3 regions of the Ensifer sp. GW823-FHT05D09 genome follow, and region 2 is predicted to be linked to each of the others. Evidence: predicted binding sites of a transcription regulator. Region 2 holds the regulator's gene; each other region holds the start of a gene.
What was found. Region 2 encodes LexA, which represses DNA repair genes until DNA is damaged. Its sites were predicted from a motif close to TGTTCNNNNTGTGTTCNG; they were not measured.
Positions count from the first base shown of each region.

Region 1: a site for LexA is predicted at 1,615-1,632, ahead of AC1Q80_RS01855 (DNA recombination protein RmuC). Genes of this name have one in related genera too.
Region 3: a site for LexA is predicted at 1,999-2,016, ahead of AC1Q80_RS11835 (ribonuclease T2). Genes of this name have one in related genera too.

Region 1 covers NZ_JBXAIA010000001.1:366,782-373,395, reverse strand. Annotated here, with positions in the region: gene fmt (methionyl-tRNA formyltransferase) at 1-881, opposite strand, end outside; gene def (peptide deformylase) at 987-1,511, opposite strand; gene AC1Q80_RS01855 (DNA recombination protein RmuC) at 1,665-2,858, shown strand; gene AC1Q80_RS01850 (ribokinase) at 2,911-3,810, shown strand; gene AC1Q80_RS01845 (methyl-accepting chemotaxis protein) at 4,418-6,614, shown strand, end outside.
Region 2 covers NZ_JBXAIA010000002.1:382,567-389,180, reverse strand. Annotated here, with positions in the region: gene AC1Q80_RS07685 (septal ring lytic transglycosylase RlpA family protein) at 1-98, opposite strand, end outside; tRNA gene AC1Q80_RS07680 (tRNA-Ser) at 376-465, shown strand; gene AC1Q80_RS07675 (hypothetical protein) at 692-856, shown strand; gene AC1Q80_RS07670 (DUF4242 domain-containing protein) at 1,173-1,460, shown strand; gene AC1Q80_RS07665 (hypothetical protein) at 1,640-1,783, shown strand; gene AC1Q80_RS07660 (hypothetical protein) at 2,258-2,545, shown strand; gene AC1Q80_RS07655 (hypothetical protein) at 2,594-2,833, opposite strand; gene lexA (transcriptional repressor LexA) at 3,014-3,733, shown strand; gene AC1Q80_RS07645 (hypothetical protein) at 3,853-4,185, opposite strand; gene AC1Q80_RS07640 (hypothetical protein) at 4,810-4,956, shown strand; gene AC1Q80_RS07635 (GFA family protein) at 5,448-5,879, shown strand.
Region 3 covers NZ_JBXAIA010000003.1:306,273-312,886, reverse strand. Annotated here, with positions in the region: gene AC1Q80_RS11845 (DMT family transporter) at 1-856, opposite strand, end outside; gene AC1Q80_RS11840 (alpha/beta fold hydrolase) at 869-1,846, opposite strand; gene AC1Q80_RS11835 (ribonuclease T2) at 2,063-2,809, shown strand; gene ettA (energy-dependent translational throttle protein EttA) at 2,927-4,576, shown strand; gene AC1Q80_RS11825 (ribose-phosphate pyrophosphokinase) at 5,071-6,003, opposite strand; gene AC1Q80_RS11820 (ArsR/SmtB family transcription factor) at 6,563-6,614, shown strand, end outside.

The sequences.
Region 1 (6,614 bases), on a different contig from region 2:
TCAAGCGCCTTGCCGCCGGCCCGCTGCAGCCGCGTCGGCCGCACGGCCCCTTCGCCGCAGGCAATGGTCAGGCTGTCGTCGATAACGGTGCCGGCGGGCCCTTCGCCCGCCACACGCTCGGAATTCAGAACCTTGACGCGCTCCGGCTTGCCGGCGATCCCCAGCTCGAACCAGGCGCCCGGAAAGGGCGACAGACCGCGAATGTGGTCGTGCACTTGGCGTGCGCTCTTGCTGAAATCGATGCGGGTCTCGGCCTTGCTGATCTTTTGGGCGTAGACAACACCTTCTTCCGCCTGCTCGGTCAGCGGCAGATCGTCGGCCTCAAGCTTGCCGATCGCCTCCTTCATCAAGGTGGCGCCGACCTGCATCAGCTTGTCGTGCAACTCGCCCGCGGTCATCGCCTCACCGATCTGCACGGCCTTGGTGAGCGCGACCGGACCGGTATCGAGCCCCTTGTCCATCTTCATCACCATCATGCCGGTCTCATGGTCTCCGGCCATGATGGCGCGCTGGATCGGAGCCGCACCGCGCCAGCGCGGAAGCAGGGAGGCGTGGCCATTGTAGCAGCCGAGCCGCGTTCCGGTCAGGATCGCTTCGGGCAGGAGCAGGCCATAGGCAACGACGACGGCGACATCCGCATCGAACTCGCGGAAGGTCTGGCGGTCGGCCTCGTCCTTGAAATTGACAGGCGTCAGTACGGGAATGCCGAGCAGTTCGGCTGCCTGGTGTACGGGCGACTTCTGCAGATCGAGCCCGCGGCGGCCGCCGGGCCTGGGAGGCTGGGTATAGACGGCGACGATCTCGTGACCGGCGCCGGCAAGTGCTGCTAGCGTCGGCACGGAAAATTCCGGCGTTCCCATGAAGATGATGCGAAGCGACAAGGCGCGTACTCCGACCGTTTGAAATCAGGTCCCTTCAAACGGGTTTACGCGCCTCAAATCAAGCCCTTCAATGACAAAGCGCTGCTGCAGCGCTTTGCTCGAGGATCAGATCGCCTTGGCGCCGCGGGTCTTTGCGGCCTTGGTGAACCGGCGGATCACCATGTCGCGCTTGAGCTTGGAGATGTGGTCGATGAACAGCACGCCGTTCAGATGATCGATCTCGTGCTGCAGGCAGGTCGCAAGCAGGCCATCGGCCTTGACGATCTGTTCCTTGCCGTCACGATCAAGATGCTTGACGGTCACCTCGGCCGGACGCTCGACTTCTGCGTAGTAGTCCGGAATGGAGAGGCAGCCTTCCTCATAGACCGAATACTCGTCGGACGAAGCGACAATCTCGGGGTTGATGAAGACGTGCGGGGTCTTCTCGTCGCCTTCCTTGGAGACGTCGAGCACCAGCATGCGCTTTGCCACGCCGATCTGGATGGCAGCAAGGCCGATGCCGGGGGCGTCATACATGGTCTCGAGCATGTCGTCGGCCAGGCGACGGATGTCGGCGTCGATGGTTTCGATCGGGGTCGAGACCTGACGCAGGACAGGATCGGGGAGGATGATGAGTGGCTTGATCGTCATATCGCTCCCATAACCGATCTTTCCTTGCCGGTGCAAGAAAATTGGCGCGCACTCTTGAGTGCTCAGTGCGAATGCCCGGATCTCGTTAACCGCTCGGCGCAAATGTTCTTGTTTTGATCTGGTCTTCAAAAGAGAATCTGTTAGGCTCGCCGCATGGAACCTGCGCCCATTTCTTTCGATCAGCCCGTCTTTCTCGTCGGCACCGTGCCGGTCACCGTCGTTCACTTCGGCATGCTTTTGGCCGTGCTGGCCGTCGGCTTCGTGCTGATGTCCGTTTCGCGGCGGCGTCGGGCAGGTGACGACGAGCGTCACGAACAGATGGCCATGCTTCTGGCGGCACAAGCGGAAATGCAGGGTCGCATTGCCGCCATGGCCGACGTTTTCGGCACCCGCCAGGCGGAACTAAACCAGACGCTGAGCCAGCGCATCGACGGCATGACCCACAGGATCGGCACCTCGATCAGCGAGCAGACCAAGGCAACGCACGAAAACCTGCGGCGATTGCAGGAGCGGCTTGCCGTCATCGACACCGCCCAGAACAACATCCAGTCGCTGGCGAAGGACATGGCCGGGCTGCAGGCGATCCTTACGAACAAGCAGACGCGCGGCGCCTTCGGCCAGTCACGCATGGAAACGATCGTCGCCGACGGCCTGCCGATGGGGGCCTTTGCCTTCCAGACGACGCTTTCCAACGGTGCCCGCCCGGATTGCACCATCCGCATGCCCAACGACCAGCCGCCGCTGGTGATCGACGCGAAATTTCCGCTCGAAGCCTGGAACGGCATGCGCGACGCGGCCACCCCGGAGCGGCGCCAGCAGATGGTGCAGCTCTTCCGCCGCGACATGGAGGTGCATGTCCGCGATATCGCCAGCAAATACCTGATCCCCGGTGAGACGCAGGAGACGGCTTTCCTCTTCGTTCCCTCCGAATCGATCTTCGCCGAGATCCACGAGCACTTCGAAGCGATCGTCCAGAAAGCGCACCGGCAGCGCATCGTCATCGTCTCGCCATCGCTGCTGCTGTTGTCGATCCAGGTTATCCAGTCGATCCTGCGGGACGCCCGCATGCGCGAGCAGGCGCATCTCATCCAGGGCGAGGTCGCGCGACTGATGGAGGACCTGACGCGCCTCGATGAACGGGTTCGCAAATTGCAGGGCCACTTTGCCATGAGCCAGAAGGATGTCGAGGAGATCCTGATCTCTTCGGGCAAGCTTGCGCGCCGCGGTGCCAAGATCGAGGCGCTGGAGCTTCAGGCCGATGGCGCCGGTCGGCCGGACGACGAACCACGTCATGCGGTCGACAATCGCGTCGGGCAATTGCGCCTCAGGGTGGTTGACGAGGACTGACGGTCTCGGGCACTCTCCGGCCAAAATCAGCAAATCGACGGGACATCTTCACATGATCACTGTTTTTGGGTCTATCAACATGGACCTGATCGCCACGACCGCGCGCCTGCCGAAGCCGGGTGAAACCGTTGCCGGCTCGGGCTTTTCGACAGCGGCCGGCGGCAAGGGCGCTAACCAGGCGCTGGCCGCCCGCCGCGCCGGCGCCATCGTCCACATGGCCGGCGCCGTCGGCTCGGACAGCTTTGCCGATGGCGCGCTCGAACTGCTGAAGGAAGCTGGCGCCGACCTGTCGTTGACCAAAACGGTGGACGAGCCGACAGGCACGGCCCACATTCTCGTCGGCGGTGACGGCGAGAATGTCATCGTCGTCGTCGCCAGCGCCAACGCGACCGTCAACGAAGCCGATGCCGTTGCCGCCGTCGACGGCATGCACGCTGGCGACACCTTGATGCTGCAGCTGGAAATCCCGGCCGCATCGGTGGAAAAGGCGCTCGCCGAGGCACGACGCAAAGGCATTCGCTCGGTCATCAACATCGCGCCCCTAACCCCGGAAGCGGCCCGCCTCGGTCGACTGGCCGATATCGTCATCGCCAACGAAACGGAGTTCGAACTTCTGGCCGGCAAGACCGGCATCGGAAGCACTGAACGGGAAGAGGCGATGAAGACGCTGCACGCCGAAACCGGTCACACCGTTATTGTCACGCTGGGTGCCGAAGGCGTCGTCGCCGTGCACGAGGGCGAGGTCCATCGCGCCCGTGGCCTGAAGATCGATCCGGTCGACACCGTCGGCGCCGGCGACACGTTCTGCGGTTATCTCGCCGCAAGCCTCGACGAGAAGCTCGCCTTTCCCGACGCGCTCCGTCGTGCCGCCGTTGCCGGATCGCTCGCCTGCCTCAAGCGTGGCGCCCAGCCCTCGATCCCGCTTGCCTCCGAGGTGGAACCGCGCATCTGAGGACGCCACTTCCATCTTGACGTGCGGCGCGATCACTCGCCGACCGCACGTCAAGCGTCCGTTTCCCCAAAGCATGGCGCAAAAGTGTGCCGCGGTTTTGCGATAACGACAGGCGCAGAAACAAGAACATAAAGCGCGCCAAGCGTATCTGAAAGATCGCGACGCGCTTTAGTGGACCCGGTCAAGAATGGTTGCGCAGTCTTGGCCGACTTGAATTACCACGCGTCGTGAGGAAACTGTTTCGCACGACGCATGCACACTGTCTCTATCGAGCGGAGCGCCCGTGCATAATGCGCGATCCGCAGCACCAGAAGCGCTTGAAACCACCGCATTATCGGCCTTTGCGCAATCCGGACAGCCTATGTCGCGGAGGCGAAACTCTGGACGCAGATTCTCCATGAGCGGGGCATGAATTAGCCATCGCGTTGGCCCTATCTTAAGATTTGCTCGTCTATTCAAGACCCTGAGAAAGCCATTTCCCCTGGGGAATGGGCAGCCTCCAATATGCCGGTCGGCATCTGGCGCTCCATGATGGAGTTTCACCCACATTGTGAAATGCGTTCGCCGCAGGTTTGCGCCTGCGGACCTCCCAGCACGTGAGGATTTCATGTTCAAGTTCCAAGCCAAATCGCTGGCGACCAAGCTGATCGCGGTGACAGGCGGCACGATCGCGCTCGTGTTGCTCGCCTCGAACTTCGTTCTCATCTCCCAGACACAGGACCGCGTCGAAACGCTGGTGCTCGATCAGGCAAGCGGCGAGGCAAAAGCCATTGCCTCTGATATCGCCGGCGGCATCGGCGAGCTTGCAAGCGCGTCGCGTTCGATGGCCGGCATTCTTGGCCGCGCCCATGCGGAAAAATCGATGGAACGCGCCGGTGTGATCAACATCCTCAGGGCCAATGTCGAGCAGAACCCCTTTGCCTTCGGCAGCTGGTTTGCCGAAGAGCCCAAGGCCTTCGACGGCCGCAAGGAGGAAATCGCCGACAACAAGGAGCTGGGCGCCAACAAGGAAGGCATCTTCGCTCCCTATTGGTCGAAAAATCGCAACAACGAGATCCAGTTCTCGACCTTCGGCGCGGACTACAATGCGGAATGGTACAGCCTTGCGGCAAAGAGCGGCAAGGGCGCGATCACGCCGCCCTACACCGCGCAGGACACTGACGTGCCCACCGCGATGAGCTCGATCGCTTACCCCGTCATGTCCAACGGCAAGCTGATCGGCGTCTCCGGCGTCGACATTTCGCTTGCATCGCTGGCCGACGGCCTTTCCAAGCTGAAGCCGTTTGATACCGGCCGCGTCTACCTGCTTTCTGAATCCGGCAAGTGGCTGGTGGCCCCGATTCCGGACCTGCTGCTCAAGGAATATGACGGCGAAGGCAACGAGATCGTCAAGAAGGCGCTGGCCTCCGGCGCGTCGGGCGTCATCAAGAACCTGTCCTATGACGGCAACGAACCGTTCGATCGCGTCGTCTATCCCTTTGCCCTATCCGGCGTGAACACCAGCTGGATCGTGCTCGTCGACGTACCGCGCAGCGCGATCAACGCTCCGGTCCGCGACCAGACCTACATGATGATCATCGGCGGCCTCGTCGTCCTCGCCGCTGTGCTTTTCGGCCTTTACTTCGCTGTCCGTGGCTTCGTTCAGAAGCCGCTTGCAGTCCTCGTCAAGGATGTCCGCAACCTCAGCAACGGCGACTACGGCAATTCGATCACCGGCCAGGACCGCTCCGACGAGACCGGTCAGGTCGCAAAGGCGCTCGAAGGCTTCCGCCACCAGCTGGCCGATACCAAGCGTCTTGAGGGCGAAGCCCGCCACGAACGTGAGCAGGCCGAGCATGAGCGCAGCCGTTCCGAGACGGAGCGAGCCTCGTCCAGCGCCCTTCAGCGCGACATCGTCGCCCGCCTCGGCAAGGGTCTGTCCCACCTCTCCTCCGGCGATCTCGCCTTCCGCATCACCGACGAATTCCCCGGTGAATATGCCCAGCTGAAGCGCGACTTCAACGCGACGATGGATAGCCTCGAAGAGACGATCCGCACCGTCAACCACTCGGTCGTCAACATCGGCAACGGCACCAGCGAGATCAGCAGTGCCGCCAACGACCTGTCGCACCGCACCGAACAGCAGGCGGCAAGCCTCGAAGAGACGGCAGCAGCCCTCGACGAGCTGACCTCGCAGGTCAACGCCAGCGCCGAAAACGCCAAGGTCGCCGCAAAGTCGGTGGACGTCGCCAGCAGCGATGCCGGGCAGTCCGGCGAAGTCGTGCAGAAGGCGATCGCCGCGATGAAGGGCATCGAGCAGTCGTCGCACGAGGTCAGCCGCATCATCGGCGTCATCGACGAGATCGCCTTCCAGACCAACCTGCTGGCGCTCAACGCCGGCGTCGAAGCAGCCCGCGCCGGCGATGCCGGCAAGGGTTTTGCCGTCGTCGCCCAGGAAGTCCGCGAACTGGCTCAGCGCTCGGCAAACGCCGCCAAGGAGATCAAGACGCTGATCAACACCTCGGCCGGCCAGGTGCGCGAAGGCGTTGACCTCGTCGGTCGTGCCGGTGGAGCGCTTGAAAAGATCGCCGAACAGGTGGTGCAGATCAACGGCCTGATCCGCCAGATCTCGAGCTCTGCTTCCGAGCAGGCCGTCGGCCTCAAGGAAATCAACTCGGCCGTCAACCAGATGGACCAGGTGACCCAGCAGAACGCCGCCATGGTGGAAGAAACCACCGCCGCCGGCATGGCACTGAACGAAGAAGCACGCGCGCTCAGCACGCTGGTCGCCCGCTTCCGCGTTGCACAACGCTCGGGAACCACGG
Region 2 (6,614 bases):
GACGTCGATCCGCACGCCGCAAGCGTTGCGCAAAGCACGGGAACCGCCGCAAGGCGCAGTCCCTTGATCAGATATGCCGCATTTTTACTGGATGTCATCTGTCCCACAACATCATTCGAACAAGCCGTACTCGAAACCTTCCACTCTTGCCCCCAAGCGGAAATCTCGGCGTCCCGAAACGGAACAGTCGATTAATCATGACAGCAACAAGGCAAAAATGCGAACCGGCGAACAGCCGAGCGCCCGAAATCTCCGGTTATGGTTTACGAATGGTTACCAAGACGGATGGACAAGCTCACGCGCTCAGAAAATCTTGCCGCCGACGCATGTTAAATCTTGCAAAGTAACAAGCCTTCGCGCAATAACGCCGTGCCCGGAGGAGTGGCCGAGCGGTTTAAGGCACCGGTCTTGAAAACCGGCGTGCGTGAAAGCGTACCGTGGGTTCGAATCCCACCTCCTCCGCCATCCACTGTCTCATTTCTTGCCATTCGACGTCGAGCTCGATCGAAACCGCGAATGTTCGAGCGGTTTCCGATTGCCCCTTTGGCGCGCACGTGCTGCCGTCGCGCTGGTATTCAGGCACGCATTTGGAAGGCGGGCGCCAGGTCCGCTTGCCATCCCGAAGGAATTGGGTGAAAGTCTGATTCCGGCCCTTCGAGGCCTGGGCAATCTCCCACAACTGGAGAAAACCATGCCTCTTAAATATCTGACGACAGCCGCTTTTTTTGCTGTTCTGACGCTGTCGGGCTGCGCAAGCACTGGCGACGCCAACACGACCTACGCCCAATGGCAAGGGCCTTCGCCGGAACCAGATCCATCGGCAGCCAGCCCCGGCGGCTTCCGCCTCAGCTACTGAGGCGCGTTCTTTTTTTGTCACGGAGAGCGACAGCTCGTCCGTGCGACCGCCAATTCTTGGGCCAAGGTGCGAAAGCGTCGCGCTGGGACTATCAAACACGATCCGGCAGCACAGCAATCTCGATAGGACGAGGGTTGTGAATCCTCTGGCCGTTTGATGCGGCTTGCTTCAAATCTGGCCGGAACGCGGCTTTCGACCGGATCGGGATACATTCGGCGAATTCGCCGTGAAACAGCTTATGGCAACCGAAAACGTTGACTCCCGCTTCATTAGGGCGCCTTCATATGTAGTCATCCAACAGTTGAGGAACTGAGCGATGCCCACCTTCATCATAGAGCGCGAAGTACCCGGAGCCGACAAGCTTAGTCAGGACGACCTCTGCGCGCTGTCGGCGAAATCCAACGCAGTCGTTGCAGATCTCGGCGTCCCCTACACATGGATCACCAGCTATGTCGCCGGCGACAAGATCTACTGCGTCCACGAGGCGCCAAGCGCCGACGTTATTCGCGAACATGCCGAACGAGGCGGATTTCCGGCCAACAAGATCACCGAGGTCGCCGCCGTGATTGGGCCCACGACAGCCTCTCAGGGGCGCGGCAAATAACAGAGTCGGTGTTATAATCACGCCAGCGGAGCATTGACTTCATTTCAGGCCATGGCGCCCGCCCGAACCAATGCACACCGAGCGCCGTCATTGACTTCCGGCCGTATCAATGCACGCTAGTCCGCCGGTCATTCGGCGCCCACATGGGCTCCCCGGCACGCCTTTCCAAGGAGACGAACATGGCAAAAGGTCAAGTGCGAAGCAACCGCGAGGTTAGAAAGCCCAAGAAGGACAAGACCGTCAAGGCCGCCGTTACGCCAGAAGGCTCCCAGGTGAAGCTTGCAGGCAGCAGCTTCTCTTTGGGCAAGAAAGACAAAAAGTAAGGCAGCCGCTCCAACCTCGAAAATCAAATACGCCTTTAGGTTTTATCAGTGGCCAGTCGGACCGGATGTGCACGTCTCCGCACATCAAGGGCGACTGGTCCCGCGACAAGAAACCAGCAATGATGCCGGCTCCGCAGCACACCCGACCGGCGCGTGAACCTTCCCGCAGACACAGGAAACACTGCCGGCGGCGCTTGCCAGTCGTCTCCCGTCGCGACCCCCAAGGCCGATCTGCCGCCAGCCATGCCGCTCGGGGCCGATGCCGGAGAAGCAACAAACGCCCCGAAACACTCGCTCTTCCAAACAATCTTCGTGTCTTCGCTGCCACAGCTTGAAGAGCGATCGTCGCCTTTCGCAAAGAACTGTTGAACACGGCATGGGTACGCGGCCTGCTTGCTGGACTCCGGAACGAAAGCACGGTTCACATCGTTAACCAATCTATCGGCACCACTTCTGACCTAGCGGACGTCCATCGTGCTTGCAGCCTTGCTTATCGCCTCGATTATCGCATCGCCCCACATCGCCCTTAGCGCGGCCACGGTCGACGACCTGCAAACGGACTTCGAATCGGCCATCCCCTGCCAGCAGATCGACGGTCGGAATGTCTGGAAAGGCTCGATCGCCTATTATATCCAGTCATTCGTCTACCAAGGCGACACGCCGGTGGCGACCGACGCGGCAGATGCCGTGCTGCCGGAGGACAACTCTGCCGAGACCGTGAAGGAGTTCGAGGACGCCTGTTCGGCAACGCAGCCGGCTTGAAACGCCCTCTCCTCGACATGCCCGCTGTCCCAACCGCTTATCTCGGCGCTACTTCCATTCTTTACCATCGCTCGTGGCACACCCTCGTGGTGGCAATCCTTTGCCAAAGGTGAACTTTAACCGGTCACAACCCCACTGGCGGACCGGCCCCGGCATCATCGCATTCAATGCGATGCCGACTTCATCGAACGGGCTCTGCCTGTTGTCGACATATTGATACCAGCGAAACCCGAGGACGGCGGTCGCTGCGATAACGATCGTCGACAGGATCCGAATCAGCGTTTTCATTGCATCCTCATTCGGTAAAAAGCGCGAGGCATGGCAGCTCCGCATGGCATACCCAGCATCGAGGCAGCGGATAGGCGCACGATTGATACAACATTCACGGAATTTTAGGCACTTGCGGAACACATATGGAACAGATAGTGTCTGTTCTTGATTTGTTTCACGCCTCTGGAGCGACTTGCCATGCTGACCCGCAAGCAACAGGAATTGCTTCTTTTCATCCACGAACGCATGAAGGAGTCCGGTGTTCCGCCGTCCTTCGACGAGATGAAGGATGCACTCGACCTGGCATCGAAGTCGGGCATTCACCGGCTGATTACGGCGCTCGAGGAACGCGGTTTCATTCGACGCCTTCCCAACCGCGCCCGGGCGCTTGAGGTCATCAAGCTGCCGGAAGCTTACGCGGGAAGCGCTCAGCCGCGTCGCGGGTTTTCACCAAGCGTCATCGAGGGAAGTCTCGGCAAACCTCCCGCCCCTGCCCCGGTTACCGCAAAAGCGCCGCCGGTGGCAGACAACAGCTCCGTCTCGGTTCCGGTCATGGGCCGCATTGCCGCCGGCGTACCGATCTCGGCAATACAGAACAACACGCACGATATTACCGTGCCGCTCGATATGATCGGCAGCGGCGAGCACTACGCCCTTGAAGTGAAGGGTGATTCGATGATCGAGGCCGGCATCTTCGACGGCGACACGGTGATCATCCGCAATGCCACGACGGCAAACCCCGGCGACATCATCGTCGCACTTGTCGATGACGAGGAAGCGACGTTGAAGCGCTTCCGGCGCAAAGGCGCATCGATTGCACTCGAGGCGGCCAATCCGGCCTACGAGACGCGCATCTTCGGCCCGGACCGCGTCAAGATACAGGGCAAGCTCGTTGGCTTGATCCGTCGCTATCACTAAGCCAGATGATGATGGCTGTCTTTCTGCTGGACAGGCCTTCTTGTGCTTGAACGTCTCGCCACCCAAGAGGTAGCGAGACGTAAGTGGTCAGGTTGAGCGTTTTACGCGCTCGATAATTTTCATTCGTGAATGGAGTACTCGCCCAACTCACAGAGGTCCTGCATGTCTTCGGTCGTGTCGAGACCGGAGCCTTCCTCGAATTCGAAGCGCATGTCGTATTTGCAGACATCGCGTCCGTCGGCGATGGTAATTTCCATGCTCTCGCCCGGATTAAGCACCTGCCGCCCGAAGACATCGTCTTCCCACTGATCGACGCCAACCGGCGAGGTATAGAAGTTCGTCAGAACGGCTTTCGTCTTGTTCTTCAGCTGAAAGACGAGATCCTCGGCGCTTGCGGTGGCCGTCGTTGCGGCAAATATGGCAAGAGCAGTCAGGGCGATCTTACATTTCATTTTATGTCATTTCCTCCATTGTCGGTTTTGTTTGACGCTACCTATACGGGTCGCATCGCTGGAATATTCATTCCTGATGTCGTCTAGAGACAATAATCTTTGCACTGACAATACGGGCAGAATCACCATTTCGGGGCAGGTCGCCGGCAAGCCAGATCCGCGCATGCCTATTCGCGGCGCAAACGCGTGAAGCGCACGCGCGCACGTCGGATCACCCATGAAGAATAACTGACATCGGCGGAGAATAAGGAACAGGCTGACATCGCCACTGCTGCGCCAGGTGTGCCCCGAATCTTGGCAGCCCGCGAAGCCGGGCATGCCTGCAAAGGCGATAGCCCACAGATGAGTGACGTCGCGGCATGAGGAGCAAATTAGAATGAGTCGGCGGCTCAATCATGCATCGCACTTGCAGCGATTGTCACTCGCCCACCGAGGGCGCGGGTCAGCGCGTCAGGCACAAAGGGTGCTAGGGAAAAGGGATACGCTGCCTACGCACGGAAACCGAATCTGATCTTCGTCAGAGCCATGGATCCCTTGAGCCCAACGCACCCGACGATCGCACCGTTGCCTTTCGACGATGGCAGCCTAGTTACCCATTCGCGTAACCAAGTGAGGAACTGCTGAATGAACCGTAATAGCCTCTATCTCGTCATCGCCGTGCTCGCTGTCGCCGTCATCGGGCTCGGCGTCTATGCTTATCGTGAGGAAACGAAACCTGCCGGTGTCGAGATCAAGATTGGCGAGGGCGGCGTTTCCGTTCAGGAGAATTGAGCAGGCCGCGCATTTTCCCAATGCGGCAACGAGCGGCTGATTTCTGATCGGCGGCAGCGCGTCGCGTTGTCACCACCTCCAGATTACTGGTTGCTCAGGTGGGGCTAGGCTAGCAACGGCTGAAATTTGCTGCACCGGCAATTTGAGACCATAGAGCCCCGCGCCATGATTGCCCAAGCCATGCATTGGGCCCACCCTCAGCGTGGAGTGGGCGCCCGATGCTCAATCAAGCGCTTTCTCTTCGCAGATAGCCTCCACCGCAAGTCGTCGACCGTCGCGCCGATGGGACGGTGGCATGTGGTGTGGAAGCTCGCGGGCTTCACAGACATTGCGACGCGCAACGCGCCTGGCCGAGGTGGCCGACGCGCAGAGCCACCCGGATGGCAAGATCATCCTCAAGAATGCCTCAGCGTACGAATACGCTTGAGCATGCGCAATCCGCCCCATATTGAAGACGTGCAAATGTGCTTCAAAATCAGATGGATGGTTGCATGAATCTCGACGTTCAGGACCTCGACGGAGCCTGCCACTGCGGAACGGTTCGTTTCAATGTAAAACTGAAAAACGGTCTTCATACCGCTCGCCGCTGCACCTGCTCCTATTGTCAGCTGAAGGGTGCGGTTGCCGTCTCCGCCGCCAAGGACGGGATCACGGTTCTTTCCGGAGGCGAGGCTCTCACCAAATACCAGTTCAATACAAAGGCCGCAGAACATTACTTCTGCTCGAAATGCGGGATCTATACGTTCCACAAACCGCGCGCGAACCCGGACTTCTACGGCGTCAACGCCGCATGCCTCCAGGGCGTCAGCCCATTCGATTTCGTAGAACTGCCCGTCAACGACGGCATCAATCACCCACTGGACACCAAGGATTTGAGCGGACCAAGGCTCGCGGGAACACTGAAATTCATTCCGGCGGAATGACTGACGCGTTCAAGGCAGCAGCGGAACCATGCGGCAAGTATGCGCTAGATGATAACGACACCGCGCGGCACCACTGCTGCCGTCCGCCCTGACAGGCGACGGTTGGCGAAGCCGAGAAATCAGTGCCGAGGCTTCGGTACGTTGACATTCTCCCAACGCCCAAGAAAGCGTGGGTTGCGACACACTCCAGCTTATGAGGCCGGCGAGATTGCTCTATGCCGACTTGAAGTATGCGAAATTAACTACTTCCGCGCGTGCACATTGATGCCGTTACTCCGAATGATTAAACCCAGGCGAGCAACGACCTGGAGCAACCGTGATTACTTTAGCGCGCTGGGCCACGCTCATAATCCTTCTCTTAGCCCCCGTATTATGGTGGGCAGAGCCGGGACTTGCCGTGATTCCGCCAATGGGCGCAAACAAGAACGGCTCCACCGCAATCCTAATTCGCGGCTCTGATAGCGGGGTCCATCTGCTCGACAGCCCGCGGGCATACTGCGAGAGGCTCGGAACTCCCGGCTTCTATTGTGAATGTATAGTCGCCGATCGCATGGCCAGTGCGGCGCTTATAGGTTTTCCGTTCAGCCAGTCTCTGCATGAAGCGACACTGACCGAGCCCTACCAAAACGAGACGTAACCACGCCCCCTACTGCATAGACGACGATCATCAAGTGTTGCTGGCTTAAGTGCTTTCGTGGTCAAAGGCCCTGGAGGCCCGGCACGGAAGAGCGTGGC
Region 3 (6,614 bases), on a different contig from region 2:
CCAGCCATTTCAGCGCGTCGGGCAGGTCGCCGAAGACGAGCCAACCGAAGATCGTCGCCGAGACGATTTCAAGATATTGCAGCGGCGCCAGCACGGAAGCAGGGGCCGAGCGATAGGCATAGACGCCGAGCACGCCCGAAATGGTGGCGGTGACGCCGACGCCGAGCAGGTAGTACCAGGCATTGCCCTCGGGCCACACCGGATCGAGAACAGCGGATCCGGTGCCTTCGCCCAGCCACAGCAGAACGAGGCAGAAAAGTCCGCCCCAGATGCCGGCATGGAACTGCATCGACCACGGGTCTTCGTTCTGCGCCACCATGCGCGTCACCAGCAGGAACACGGCAAGGCCGAAGGCGGCGACGATCGGCAGCAGCGCGATCAGCCCCACTTCCTGCATGCTCGGCTGGATGACGAGCAGCGCGCCGAGGAAACCGACGGCGCAGGCGGTGTAGCGCCGCCAGCCGATGGTTTCCTTCAGGAAGATGCTGCCGAGGATGGTGAGGATGATCGGCTCGACGAAGAAGATGGCGATGGCATCGGCCACCTCCATCACCTTCAGCGTGGTGATGAAGGAGAGCATGGTGACGACAAGCAGGCCGCCGCGCAGCGCATGCAGCCCGGTCTTGCGCCAGGTAAGGTCGAACAGGCTGCCGCGCACCACGACGATCGGCAGGATGAAAACGACCTGCAGGATGAAGCGCACGGCGGTGATCTGCGCCGACGGCACGGTTGCGATCGCGAGCTTGGCGAAAATGTCGATCAGCGGCGACAGGAGCACCGAAAGCACCATCAGCGTCAGGCCGAAGGAGATGCGGTCGTTGGCATTGGCGGTCTTGGGGAGGGACATGTCTGCCATGGTGATTTCGGGTCAGGACCTCTTGCCGACGGCGACCTTGTCGGCCGCAGCCTTGGCGGCGGACCTGTCGACGGCGGATTGGCACCAGGCCGCAAAATCCGCGGTCGCCTTCTCGCGGCCGATCTCGTTGAGCGTCTCGTGGCGCATGCCCTCGTGAATGGTCACCGACACATTCGTCATGCCGCGCGCCTTCATTTGGCTGCCGAGCCAGCGAATGGCGCCGCCATTTTCGGTCGAGGGGTCGGCGCTGCCGCCGACGAGATGGACGGGCAGGTTGGCCGGCAGGCGCGCCAGCCGGTCTGCGCGCGCGCCGGCAAAGGCGAGCCGCATCAGGTCCAGCCACAGCGATACTGTCGCGTCGAAGCCGCAAAGCGGGTCGGCGATATATTTCGCCACTTCCGCCTCGTCGCGCGACAGCCAGTCGGAATCGGTCTTGCGATCCTTGATCGCCTGACCCCAGGCGCCGAAGGTGAGCTTGGAGAGTAGCGGGCTCGGCACATCCGAGCCCTTGAGCGCCTTTTCGATCTTCAGGATCAATTGGCCGCCGCGCCCGGCAATGCCCGGACGGAAATTCGAGTTCCAGACAGCAAGCGCGTCATAGAGATCAGGATCGGTCTCGGCAGCGTTGAGCGCAATCAGCCCGCCCATGGAATGGCCGAAGAGAATGACCGGCAGGCCCGGATGGGCGGCAGTCGCAAGGGCGCGCATCGCCTTGATGTCGGCAAACACCTTGTCGAGGCCATCCCGGTTCGAGAACATCGCAAGCGGCGCATCCGGCGCGCGGGTCGCACCGTGGCCGCGATGGTCATGGGCGTAGACGTGGAAGCCGTGGGCGGCCATCACTTCCGCGAAACGGGCGTAGCGGCCGGAATGTTCGGCAAGCCCGTGGCTGACAAGAACAATGCCGCGCGCGTCGATCGTTGCCGGAAAGTGGCGCCAGCTCAAGGTAGCGCCTGTCGGGCTTTGATGCGTCCTCACCTGCCCGAACATGCCTTCTCCCGGACCAATCGTCAGCTTTGCCGATATCAAATCGATTTGCATGGGAAAGGCAATCGCTGCTTGGTGATCTCTACGCATGAGGTCACAAGCGATTTCCCGGACCTGTAATTACCAGTTGCAATTTTCCCGTTTTGAGCGATATTTGTTCCCGTTTTGTTTTATCGGGAGAGTGTCATGGCATGTTGGAGTAAAGCGATATCAAGTCCAATGACAATTGTTGCGATGGCGATGGCGATGCTGCTTGCCCCGTCGTCCTTTGCCTTGGCGCAGGAGAAGGTCAACGCTGGAGCGGATAGTGGCTCGTCCCGAACGGACTACGTGCTCGCCGTCAGCTGGCAGCCGGGCTTCTGCGAGACGCGGCCTGAGCGCAAGGAATGCGCCAGCCAGACGGCGGAACGGTTCGATGCCACCAACCTGTCGCTGCATGGGCTTTGGCCGTTGCGCAAGAGCTATTGCGGCGTGGCGGCCGAGATGCGCAGCCAAGACCGCAAGGGTGATTGGCTCGATCTGCCGAAGCTTGCCATGGCTGATGATACCGCTGCGCGGCTGCTGATCGCGATGCCCGGTGTCCAATCCGGGCTCGACCGTCATCAATGGTTGCGCAGCGGAACCTGCCAGGGGGGTACGGTCGACGACTATTTTGCCGCGCAGCTTCGCATGCTCGAGGAGCTCAACCGGTCGGCCGTGGGCGCGCTCTTCAGAGGACGCATCGGCTCAGAGCTCGACGAGACGGCGATCAAGCAGGCGTTCGACCAGAGCTTTGGCCAAGGTGCCGGCGATCGGGTGCGTATGCGCTGCCAGACCGTCGCGGGGCGCAGCGTCATCACCGGCCTGACGATCGGGCTGACTGGAGACATCTCGGGCAAATCCGGCCTCACGCCGCTGATCCAGGCGGCGGGGCCGACGGAGTTCAAATGCGCCAAGGGCTTTGCCGACGCGGCTGGCCGAGGATAGCGGCTGACAAGCCTCACTGGCATGGGATAGGCAGGGGCAAGCGCCTTTGGCGATTGCCCCTTTGCACTAATTCGCCTACATAGCGGGCAAATTTCCTTCCATGCGGAGCTTTCCTTTATGGCACGTCAGTTCATCTATCATATGGCCGGGCTCAATAAGTCCTACGGCGCTAAGAAGGTCCTGGAGAACGTTCATCTGTCGTTCTACCCGGACGCGAAGATCGGTATCCTCGGCCCGAACGGCGCCGGTAAGTCGACCGTGCTGCGCATCATGGCCGGCCTCGACAAGGAATACACCGGCGAGGCCTGGATCGCCGAAGGCGCGACCATCGGCTACCTGCCGCAGGAGCCGCAGCTCGACCCGACCAAGACCGTGCTCGAAAACGCCATGGAAGGCGTCGCCGCCAAGACCGCGATCGTCGAGCGCTACAACGAGCTGATGATGAACTATTCCGACGAGACGGCGGAAGAGGGCGCAAAGCTTCAGGACATCATCGACAGCCAGAACCTCTGGGATCTGGAAAGCCAGGTCGAAATGGCGATGGAAGCGCTGCGCTGCCCGCCTGGTGATGCCGATGTCACCAGCCTTTCGGGCGGTGAAAAGCGCCGTATCGCACTCTGCAAGCTGCTTCTGTCGCAGCCCGACCTGCTGCTGCTCGACGAACCGACCAACCACCTCGACGCCGAGACGATCGCCTGGCTCGAAAAGCACCTGCGCGAATATCCCGGCGCCGTGCTGATGATCACCCACGACCGTTACTTCCTCGACAACGTCACCGGCTGGATTCTCGAGCTCGACCGCGGCCGCAGCATTCCCTACGAAGGCAACTATTCGGCCTACCTGATCGCCAAGGCCAAACGCATGCAGCAGGAAGGCCGCGAAGAAGCGTCCCGCCAGAAGGCGATCGCCCGCGAACAGGAATGGATCGCCTCCAGCCCGAAGGCCCGCCAGGCCAAGTCGAAGGCGCGTATCCGCTCCTATGACGAACTGGTCAACGCGGCGGAAAACCAGCGTCCTGGTGATGCGCAGATCATCATCCCGGTCGGCGAGCGTCTCGGTCAGGTGGTCATCGAAATGGACGGCGTCACCAAGGGCTATGGCGACCGCCTCCTGATCGACGGTCTATCGCTGAAGTTGCCGCCGGGCGGCATCGTCGGCATCATCGGTCCGAACGGCGCCGGTAAGACGACGCTGTTCCGCATGATCACCGGTCAGGAACAGCCAGACAGCGGCTCGATCCGTATCGGCGACACGGTGCATCTGGGCTATGTCGACCAGAGCCGCGACGCGCTCGACGGCAACAAGACCGTCTGGGAAGAAATTTCCGGCGGCGCCGAAGTCATCAAGCTCGGCAAATACGAAATGAACTCGCGCGCCTATTGCTCGACATTCAACTTCAAGGGCGGCGACCAGCAGCAGAAGGTCGGCAATCTCTCGGGTGGTCAGCGCAACCGCGTTCACCTCGCCAAGATGCTGAAGAATGGCGGCAACGTGCTGCTGCTCGACGAACCGACCAACGACCTCGACACCGAGACGCTGGCGGCACTTGAGATCGCGCTCGAAAACTTTGCCGGTTGCGCTGTTATCATCAGCCACGACCGCATGTTCCTCGACCGCCTGGCGACCCATATCCTCGCCTTCGAGGGCGACAGCCAGGTCGAATGGTTCGAAGGCAACTTCGAAGACTACGAGAAGGACAAGATCCGCCGCCTCGGCCCGGATTCGGTCAACCCGAAGCGCGTCACCTACAAGCGCCTGACGCGCTGACAATCCTGTGCGTCGCGTGAGCCCGGCCTCGCGCGACGCACCCATCTTCTGCAGCATGGGTAGGCGGCAACCGTCTGCGACGTTGGGGCGCCGTGCGTCCAGAAGAACGCACCAAGGCTGCGCCAGCACTCTGATTCGAGAGCATATATGCGCCTTCAGAGATTCCGATTGAAAGCGGGATGCTCAAGGGAGGCATGACGGTGGGTGTCGCGCCACGCGTCGACTTAGAGCGTTTCATCTTTAAACGGAAGCGATTCTGTTGGCTCAAAACGGCCGTTCCACACGAAGGATGGCGCAGAGCGATGCGGACCCATCGGTCAAGCCATCCGACACAGTGGACGGCCGTTTTCAGCCAACCCGAAGGGCCGGATGAATTTCGGCCATTACCGGCGGCGTCCGTCTCGACCGCAGCTTCTGCTGCGCTCTTCGCCAGCCGACTTGGTTCTGGCCGAAATTCCCTCCGGCAGAATGCTTCCGTTTAAAGATGAAGCGCTCTAGCTGAAAAGGCTTGAAACGCTTTGTTCTCTCGCCGTCCGGGCCAGGGCCTCGCCTAACAAAGGTGCGATAGTGATGCGTCTTATATTGGGGGTCTGACGTTGAGCTTCGGTTTCGCGAATGGAATCGGTCACCACCAGTTCCTTGAGGCTGCTGGTACCAATGCGTTCGCAGGCGCCCTCGGAAAGAACGCCATGGGTTATGTAGGCCGAAACCTCCTTGGCACCGGATTTCAACAACGCTTCCGCCGCGTTGATCAATGTCCCGCCACTATCGACGATGTCGTCGATCAGAAGGCAGCTTTTGCCTGAGACATCGCCGATGATGTTCATGACTTCCGATACTCCTACGCGGGGTCGCCGTTTGTCGACGATCGCGAGATCGGTGCCGATGCGCTTGGCGATGGCGCGAGCGCGCGCCACGCCGCCGACGTCGGGCGAAACGACCATTAAATTCTTGGCGTCGTAGTGCTCCTGAATGTCGCGGGTCATCACGGGCGCTGAATAAAGATTATCAGTCGGAATATCGAAAAAGCCCTGAATCTGGTCCGTATGGAGATCGACTGTTATGACGCGATGGACACCTGTGCCCGCGATCATGTTGGCTACCAACTTCGCCGAGATCGGCGTGCGGCCAACGGCGCGGCGATCCTGACGGGCATAGCCGAAGTACGGGATTACGGCGGTGATCCGGCGAACTGACGAGCGTCGCAGCGTATCGGCCAGGATCAGCAGCTCCATGAGATGGCCGTCGGCCGGGGTGCTTGTCGACTGGAGAATATAGACGTCCTCACCGCGCACATTCTCATGAAGCTGAACGTGGACTTCTTGGTCGGCGAAGCGCTTGACCGTGCAATCTGTCAGGGGAAGATCCAAGTGGTTGGCAACAGCTTCGGCAAGGGCGCGGTTGGAGTTGCCGGTCACCAGCTTCATGAGCGCGATCCTGTTTCAAGGAGCCTTCGGGAGCAGAAGTTTGCGTCTTCGGCACCTTTAGAGTCTTGCGTGTGGAATCACAACCAAGCGCCTTGCATTTCTTGCGAGATGATCGGTTTGGCTTGACTTAACTACGGGCTTGTCCCGATTGCCGCTTGCGGACAACGACCCTGCTTACGCCGTCGTGTCGAGATCAAGCGAATGCAATCCGACGGCGGAGAGCGCGAAAAGCGGTTGACCTCCTGCTGCGATTGGAGAGGCGCCGCGCCCGGCAGGCGCACACAGGCGCGCTGCAACGTGTTGACGTGACGCCCGTTTTCCTTCAACGGCATTCGCTTCAAGGCAACAGGGAACAAGGGACGCCTCGGGCTGCCTCGCAACCCGTGCGCAAGGCGACGACATCTGGGCGCCGCGGGCAGGCAAGCTTCGCCCGCTTGCCTGACGGAACGGTGGAAAGTCCTGTTCCTTGAGCGGCATAGTTTGCTCTGTCCGCGCAAATCCGCTTGCGCTACATCCGTAAATCACATAAACATATCTTTATGTGTTGATGGGGATTGGTATGGCGGATCAGAGAGAATTAAGTCTCGACGCGCTGGTGGATGTGCTGAAGG